One region of the Rheinheimera sp. MMS21-TC3 genome, then DNA from elsewhere that is predicted to be linked to it. Evidence: riboswitches for the same ligand, from Rfam matches in the RefSeq annotation. Region 1 holds a riboswitch; the other holds the start of a gene.
The links. Region 1 has a riboswitch for thiamine pyrophosphate ahead of RDV63_RS03060 (TonB-dependent receptor). Riboswitches for the same ligand answer to the same signal wherever they lie in the genome.
Positions count from the first base shown of each region.

Region 2: it holds a riboswitch for thiamine pyrophosphate, as region 1 does, so the genes downstream of both, thiC (phosphomethylpyrimidine synthase ThiC) here and RDV63_RS03060 (TonB-dependent receptor) in region 1, are expected to answer to the same signal.

Region 1 is NZ_CP135084.1:579,574-584,010, reverse strand. It holds gene RDV63_RS03065 (hypothetical protein) at 1-107, opposite strand, end outside; gene RDV63_RS03060 (TonB-dependent receptor) at 120-2,219, opposite strand; TPP riboswitch at 2,262-2,358, opposite strand; gene RDV63_RS03055 (nidogen-like domain-containing protein) at 2,523-3,341, shown strand; gene RDV63_RS03050 (porin) at 3,438-4,358, opposite strand.
Region 2 is NZ_CP135084.1:1,558,208-1,562,644, forward strand. It holds gene thiE (thiamine phosphate synthase) at 1-441, opposite strand, end outside; gene thiC (phosphomethylpyrimidine synthase ThiC) at 446-2,224, opposite strand; TPP riboswitch at 2,319-2,429, opposite strand; gene RDV63_RS07695 (DUF4282 domain-containing protein) at 2,577-2,819, shown strand; gene sbcB (exodeoxyribonuclease I) at 2,864-4,297, opposite strand; gene RDV63_RS07705 (LysR family transcriptional regulator) at 4,404-4,437, opposite strand, start outside.

The DNA.
Region 1 (4,437 bases):
AACACCAAAATAGAAGGGTAACCATTTAATTGCTCAATAAAGCCTTTAATTGGGGTTAGGTAATCATCAGCTAAAGGGTAGCTGCTTATTTCTACGGTTAGTTTCATTATTACCCCCTATTAGAATTGATAACTGGCAGTAACACCAACACGGCGAGGTTCGGCAAACTGCTCATAAGTGTGAGGCTCATAACCGTCACGCGGATCATTACCAAAGTAAAAACCACGCACGCCAATATCTTTATCTAGCGCATTACGGCTCCACAGCGCAATATTCCAGTGCGGTAATTGATAACTTAGACGTAAATTAACTAACTCATAGCGAGAAGAGCGCGCATTATGGCCATCAGAATAGAAGAAGCTATCTTTGCCTTGCAGACTAATATTAAAAGTCAGTGGTTCAGAAATATACCAATCTGCTGCGACACTATATTGGAAGCGCGGTGACTGTGCTTGTTCGCGGCCGGTGAATAAATCACCCGCTAAAGTTGTGTAATCTCCTAACTTAGTTTTTAACCAACTTGCGCTAACAAAAAGCGCCAGCTGTGGATGCAGTTGCAGCCGGTTTTCTACTTCAATACCGTAGTTACGACCACTACCGGCATTATCAATAAAACCAGCGAATTGCGGGCCACTGTCTGGGTTTAACCAGCCTTTAACCTGCATATCTTTACGCCACATGTAAAATGCCGCCACCCGAGCAATAATGCTTTGATCCAGCGCACTGCCTTTAACACCAAATTCTGCGTTATATAAGGTTTCAGGCGCAAAACTCGCCTTGCTGTTTAATTCAGGTAAATTGCCGCCACTAGCTTTAGCTAAGGCATCACCATTTACACCGCCTACTTTATAGCCCCGTGATGCTAATAAATAAATTAAGGCTTGTTGGTTTACCTGATAATTAAAGCTGACTTTAGCGCCCCACATAGTATCGTGATTACGAATATCATTACCGCTAGTATCAGCATAAGCATCGTCATAACGCTCTACCCGTAGGCCTGAAATAACACTCCACTCATCATTTAATGGTGTAGTTATTTCGCCGTAAGTAGCCATGTTTTTACGCTTTAATTGATTTGAAAATTGTGCGGGTTGCCATAAGTCCCAATCCCACGACTGGCGAGTTAAGCGAAAGTTTTTATTAGTAGCATAAATGCCAAATACCCAATCACTATTACCTAACTTGCCTGCTGGCGTTGACACTAAACGATAGTCGGCACTTACTTGTTCACGATCACGTAAATATCTATCTGTAGTTGCATATTCGTCTGGATGAATCCCTTCGTAGCTCCAATCTTCATCAAAACCATAATCACTATCCGAGTTTAACCAGCTGACTTGACCAGAAGCGGTAAAGTATTTAACGCCAGTATATTCAGCTTGTAATGCTAAGGCTTTGCTACGAATAATATCTTGGCCTGGATTATCAGATAAAGTAGTGCGGTTTTGATCCAAAGAGAAAGCGTCGAAGCCATTATCTTGATCAACAAAATGACTGACTAATTGCAACATTAAGTGCTCAGTTGCTTGCATACGCAATTTAAAGCGACCGGTAAATTCATCAATATTGTTGGTATCTTTACGATTTAAATAGGCATTTTCCATAAAGCCATCAGACGACTGCTGCTCTAACGAAACACTATAACCTAGCTGATTATTAATGGCGTTACTGTAAAAACCAGCAACTTGGTAGCTATTATAATCAGCTAAAGTAGCACTAAACTTACCTTCAGCTATGTCTGATGGCCCTTTCGTTGTTAAGTTAAGCATACCCGCTAAGGCATTTGCGCCAAATCGCGTTGCTTCAGGGCCACGAAATAGTTCTAATTGCGCTAAATCATGAATACCACTAATACCCATACCTGAATAATCAATACCGTCTATTAAAATGCCCACAGATGGATTAATGGTATCAACATATTCACTGCGCTCACCCACACCTCGTACTTGTAAGTAACGTCCCCGTGATGCGCCAGCGGTAAAGTTAATATTGGCAAATTGATGTAGTAAATCATCTAAGTGTTGAGCAGAAGTGCGCTTAGCATCTTCATCGCTAAGTACAGCAACGCTGCCAGAGATTTGTTGTACTGAATGACGTCTAAAGTCACCTTGTACTTCAATTCTTTCCAACGTCGTTGCGGTATCAGAATGAGTTTCATCAGCAATGGATATTGCAGGAATAGCCATTATCAGGGTGATTAAACTAGGTATTAAGCGCATATTTTGTATAGATCTCCGTTATTAGAGAGAGATCATACCGGCATGAGGAGTCAGCACCATCCCTCCGCCGGTATGATCCGGATCAGGTTCTTAGGGTTCGCCTCTTGGCATCTCAGCAATTGCACCCCTTGGTTGCGCGGCAAGTGTATAGCTTTTTACTAGCCGCTGCAATATTAGCCTTGCACTGACAGGAATTTTTACAAAATAAAAAGCCGATTATTTTTTAACAATTAAAACAATAACTTAAAGACTGATTTAATTATTGCTTATTATGGCGCGAAATAATAACTATATGGAGTAAAAATGCTAAAAAAGACTCTTGCAACTGGCTTGATTGCTCTTTCTCTATCTGCCCCTGCTTTTAGCAGTGCTATTATTAATGACAATACTTTAGCCGCTAACGATGATGGTTCAACAGGACCAGTTTCTATAGGGTTTAGTGTAGACTTTTTTGGTTTAGTATTTAATGATTTATTTGTCAACAATAACGGCAACATTACTTTTGACTCCACGCTTTCTGCATATACCCCTTTTGACTTAACATCAACTGGCCAGCAAAATATTGCTCCATTCTTTGCTGACGTTGATACCCGAAACAATCGCAGTGAAGTCACTTATGGCACTGGCACTTTTAGTGGTTTTAATGCTTTTGGCGTCAACTGGGTGAACGTAGACTATTTTGCTAGCAACCAAGATCACACTAACTTTAATAGTTTCCAATTAATTTTAGTAGAAAGAAGTGACTTTGCTGTCGGTGATTTCGACATAGTTTTTAACTATGACAATATTCTGTGGGAAGCAGGTACCGCTAATGATTCAGATGAAAATGGCTTAGGCGGATTTTCTGCTCGTGCAGGCTTTTCAAATGGTACAGGCGCAGCTGGTACCCAGTTTGAGATGCAAGGCTCAGCAATCAATGGCGCTTTTTTAAATGGTGGCCCTAACGCCTTAATTAGCAACCGTTATAACAGTACCGTTGATGGCCGTTATATCTTTAGCGTCCGTAATGGTAACGTTATTACTGACCCAGAGCCAAACCCAGTTCCAGAATCGGGCACCTTAATTTTAATGGTTACAGGCTTAATGCTTGTTAGTAGCAGAAAGTTTCTGAAAAAGAAATAAAAGTATTAGCAGTTTAGATATTGTTTTGAAGTGTAAAGCTAAAGCATGCTACTTTATTACAACTGCCGCGCTGTCCTAGCGCGGCAGTTGTTTACATTAAAACTGATGACTTACACCAACAGCAAGATAATTAGTATCTTCAGTCAGGTCAAAATCAAAACTTGAATACCATGCATAAACCTTGGTATTTTTTCCCAGTTTATAATCCACTCCCAAGCTAGCACCATTGTCATCTTCCATAACTTGATACTGGGTTTTAAAAGTAAAGTTTTGCCAAGGGTAAGCTAAGCCTACTAAGTAGCCATCTTTCTCCACTTTAGTGGCTACTTCTTCTTGGTGTTGATACATTGTATTGACAATAAAATCAGCCACCTTAAATTGCACGGTAGCCCGTACTACATCGTAGCCTTTTACTTCACTATCAAAGGCCAGTGCTGTATAAAAGTTACGTTGTTTTAACGCTGCATCGCCATAATGCACTCCGACAGAATAAGCATCATCTGCATCCTTGGCATCAGCAATAATATAAGTTAGTTGCGCGCCAAAACCTGAAAAATTAGGAGTTAAATAACTAATTGAATCGTTAGCTCGGTTTTCACCTTGCCATAAATGTTTAACGTCTGCTTCATAGTCATTAAACAGATCGGTCTTTCCTTGCGACACTTTAAGTGCAGTATCGTGTCTACCTAGTCGCACTTCACCAAAATTACCTTTAATGCCTACATACTGATTACGTGATTTAATATTTTTTTCATTGCTCTCATCTGAGACATCAACTTGCCATTCCAGCTTATATACTAGGCTTAAACCATTGTCTAAAGCATAATCTCCCTTAACACCAAACCGTGAAGAATTACTTTTTAATTCAGTAAAGCGGCCCTCGCCTTCATCACTAGATTGCAAGGATACATCCACCTTACCGTAAAGCTGTACTGGTTCGGCTTGGCTAAACCCACTATATGTAGCTATTGCAAAAACACTAGCAATACAAGTCGCTAAGCTTTTAGTTGTTGTCATATAATATTACCTATATTGGTCATAATAAGTGCGCTAAACATTCTGACTAGCTGCATTTCATCAAACATTGAGTGGGTAT
Region 2 (4,437 bases), 980 kb from region 1:
ATAACCTGTACTACTACTAAAAACAGGATCGGCTATTACCTTAAAGTTAAATTGATATTTATTCTTGCCAATCCATTGAGTTAAAGCGATTAACTGCTCGGGATCTGCAATAAGGCCAATTTTTATAACCTTGGGTGGCATGTCGGCGATTAAACAATCTAACTGGCTGATAAATAACGCTAAGCTGACATTAGTATAGCCAGTTATACCTAGGCTATTCTGAGCCGTAATGCAGCTAATAACACTACAGCCGTGACAGTCTAGCGCTTTGAATGTATGCAAATCTGCCTGAATACCAGCGCCACCTCCTGAGTCTGAGCCAGCTAGGGTCCAGACTATAGGCTTAGCTATCGTTGACTCAACGATGATAGACTCAGTTGATGACGGCTCTGGTCCTGTGTTAATCTCGGTGCTAGCCACCGCGTTAGTATTATCCAGCATCTATTTAATCTTCCTGATGCTTTATTTGTTGATTTATCCGCATTGAACAGAATTTGGGCCCACACATTGAGCAAAACTGTTCGTTGTCTGAGCCCTCATGGCCTAAAGTCTCATCGTGATAGGCTTTAGCGGTAAAAGGGTCAAGTGATAAATTGTATTGGTCTTGCCAACGAAATTCGTATCTAGCTTTAGATAATGCATTATCTCGCAGTTGTGCTGCTGGGTGACCTTTTGCTAAGTCAGCAGCATGGGCAGCAATTTTATAGGCTATGAGGCCTTGTTTAACATCTTCTTTATTCGGCAAACCTAAGTGTTCTTTCGGCGTGACATAACACAGCATGGCACAGCCGAACCAACCAATCATTGCAGCACCTATACCCGAGGTAATATGATCATAACCAGGGGCGATATCTGTGGTTAAAGGACCTAAGGTATAAAAAGGGGCTTCATGGCAATGTTTAAGTTGCTCGGTCATGTTTTCTTGAATTAACTGCATTGGTACATGGCCTGGGCCTTCAATCATCACTTGCACGTCATAACGCCAAGCAATTTTTGTTAATTCGCCTAAGGTGCGTAATTCTGCAAATTGGGCTTCATCATTGGCGTCTGCAATGCTACCAGGGCGCAAGCCGTCACCTAAAGAAAGTGAAATATCATAAGCTGCACATAGCTGACATATTTGTTCAAAATGTTGGTATAAGAAGTTTTCTTGTTCAAATATATTACACCACTGCGCCATAATGGCGCCGCCACGAGAGACGATACCAGTTACACGTTTAGCTGTTAGCGGGATAAAGTCCTTTAATACGCCAGCATGAATAGTGAAGTAATCGACACCTTGCTCAGCTTGCTCTAGTAGGGTGTCATAAAAAACTTGCCAATTTAACTTTTCAACATCGCCTTTAACTTTTTCTAAGGCTTGATAAATTGGCACAGTGCCAATTGGTACAGGGCTGTTTCTTAATATCCAATCACGAGTTTGATGAATACGTCTACCTGTAGATAAATCCATTACAGTATCAGCACCCCAACGAGTAGCCCAGACTAACTTTTCGACTTCTTCTTCTATACTTGAAGTGACGGCAGAATTGCCAATATTCGCATTCACTTTAACCTTAAAGTTACGGCCAATAATCATTGGCTCCGCTTCTGGGTGATTAATATTTAAAGGGATAATAGCGCGGCCAGCGGCAACTTCTTGGCGAACAAACTCTGCGGTAATTTGTTTTGGCATAGCGCCGATAAAGTTTTCACCTGCATGCATTTTGCCTTGATTGCTTAGGTTGTCAGCTTGTTCAACCTGCATATTTTCACGCAGAGCAATATAATGCATTTCAGGGGTAATAATACCCGCACGAGCATAATGCAGTTGGGTAACGGCTTTACCGTTGATAGCCCGTCTTGGTTTATGGGTGAATTCTGTAATTTGTTCATCTAAGCTTATTTCGGTATAAGCTGGCAGTGGTGATATTTCTGTATCTTGGCGTTGCTCAATCCATTCTTGGCGTAGTTTAGGTAAGCCTTTTAAAATATCTAAAGGTTGATCCGGATCACCATATGGGCCTGAGGTGTCATAAACAGATAAGCTAGGATTAATGAATTCGGTGCCGTCGGCTTTCTTAGTTGGTGTAAGGTGGATATCTCTTACTGGTACTTTAACTTGGCTATCTTGGCAGGTTAAATAACGCCGAGTGGAACCAGGAAAGGTTTCGCCGCGTAAGGTATTAATGTAAGCCCTAGCATGGGCACGTAGTTCACGATTAGAAATTTGAGTTTTAGACATAGCAAGCTCCGATATACAAGTTGAAGTTGCTTGTCCGGAGTGGGGCAGGATAGTGCAGACACGCTTCCACAAAGTGGATCGGTGCTGTGATAAATACTGTTTTCCCCTTGTTTCCCTTCGCAGGTATTAGCCTGATCAGGTTCAACGGATCCCGTTTTCACGGTCTCAGCCCGCATTAATTAGCTAGGCACTCCGACAAGTAGTGCCGAATTATAGCTATTCGTTACGCAAAAGCAATGGTTGTGCTTTAAGTATGTTAATAAGTTAACTCATCGGAGTTGCTGATTGGTTGTGAGTGACATAGTGTGTTAGTTACAGATACTTCTGTAACATATAATTATAAGAGGAATTTATGAGAGAATTGTTTTTTTTTGATTCAATGCTTACACCCAAGATTATTACCTTTGTTTATTGGCTGTTATTGCTTGCGGTTTTAATAAGTGGATTAGGAGCTATGTTTACTCAATACGGTAGTTTTGTTTCAGGCGTAGGCATTTTAGTTTTAGGTAGTATAGGTGTTAGAATTTGGTGTGAGATGTTAATTGTTCTTTTTAAGATCCATGAAAATTTAAGAAAAATAGCAGATAAAGAGTAAGACAAATACACCGGCTTTTGTCGGTGTATTTATCTAAAAAACTACTATAAATTTTCTACATATAAATATAAGGCTTTTAGAATTTTCATTTTTTGTTCGTCATCAGCATGGCTATGGGCTGCATTTTCTAGTGCTAGGCTAAACTCTTCCATTGTTAAATTAGGCTGATCGACCCCGTGCATTATTTTATCAGTACGGTATTGTTGCCACTGTTGTTGCTCACTGTCTGTTAGGCTTGCTGGATAGTTTCGAGCTCGGTACAAAAAAATCAGTTTATTTAATCTGTCATCACTAAAAACCGGCGCAGAAACAGCAAGTTGCTCTGGGGTTAACTGATGTAAGTGCTGCATCTTTTCTTTATCACTATTGCTGATAAAACCGCTATATAATTGATAATCTGGATTGCTTTCTACTGGGTAGTCATCAAGCTGTTGGTAGACTTGCAAGGCTTTACTTTGCACTTCTGGATGTTTTTTTAACCAGTCTAAATGTTGTAAGCATTGGCTGCGATTTATACCTAACTCTGCGGCTCTTGATTCACTTAGGGTTTTAGCCGGTGAGAGTACCGGGCATTTATTTAGGTGAATAAGCTTTAAGCCCAAACGCTGCTCACCTTCGGCTAAATCAATGGTTTTGGTGTATAGCTTCTGTTGTAAGGTTGCAATGTCATCAGCTAATAATGGGCTAGGATCAGCTTGTAAATTATAACAAATAACTGCATTTTTATTGCTGGGGTGATAAGCCAGTGGCACTATCCAACTGACACAACCTTGCATCGCCGGAAATTTTGACGATACATGGACTAAAGGCGTCATGCCGGCGACGTCAATTAAGGCTGAAGTCGCTGCTTTTTTACGTAAATTAAACAAGTAATCATAGAGTTTAGGTTGTTTTTGTTTAATTAATTTGGCTATAGCAATAGTGGCATAAACATCAGATAAAGCATCATGCGCTTGTTCGTGCTCTAAGCCATTGGCTTTACTTAATAGCTCTAATTTAAAGCTGGGACTGCCGTCTTCGCGAAGTGGCCAATTGATACCTTCAGGGCGTAAAGCATAACAAGCTCGCACCATATCTATGATATCCCAGCGGCTATTACCATTTTGCCATTCGCGGCCATAAGGCTCGTAAAAGTTACGAAATAAACTATGCCGGGTGACTTCATCGTCAAATCGTAAACTGTTGTAACCTAAAACACAGGTATTAGCTTGGCTAAAACGCTGGAGAATTTTAGCCATAAATTCAGTTTCAGCTAGGCCTTTTTTATTACATAGTTGTGGGGTTAAACCGGTAATTAAAGCCGCTTCAGGGTGAGGCAAATAATCATTTGCCAACTGGCAATACCAGTTATCTGGCTCAGCAATAATATTTAAATCTAAATCCGTCCGGATCCCGGCAAACTGGGCTGGCCGGTCACGTTTAGGATCAGCCCCCCAAGTTTCATAGTCATAAAAGTATAAGCTTGCTTCAGTTGTCATAGCGATAGCAGACCAATTAGTATAGTTAAAACAATAAATTATATTGGCTATTGTAGCAGTTACTACATTATTTACGTACGGTAGTGAGTAAATTAGTCATGATGAACTAATGCTTATTGGCTGTTTGCTGGCATAACTGG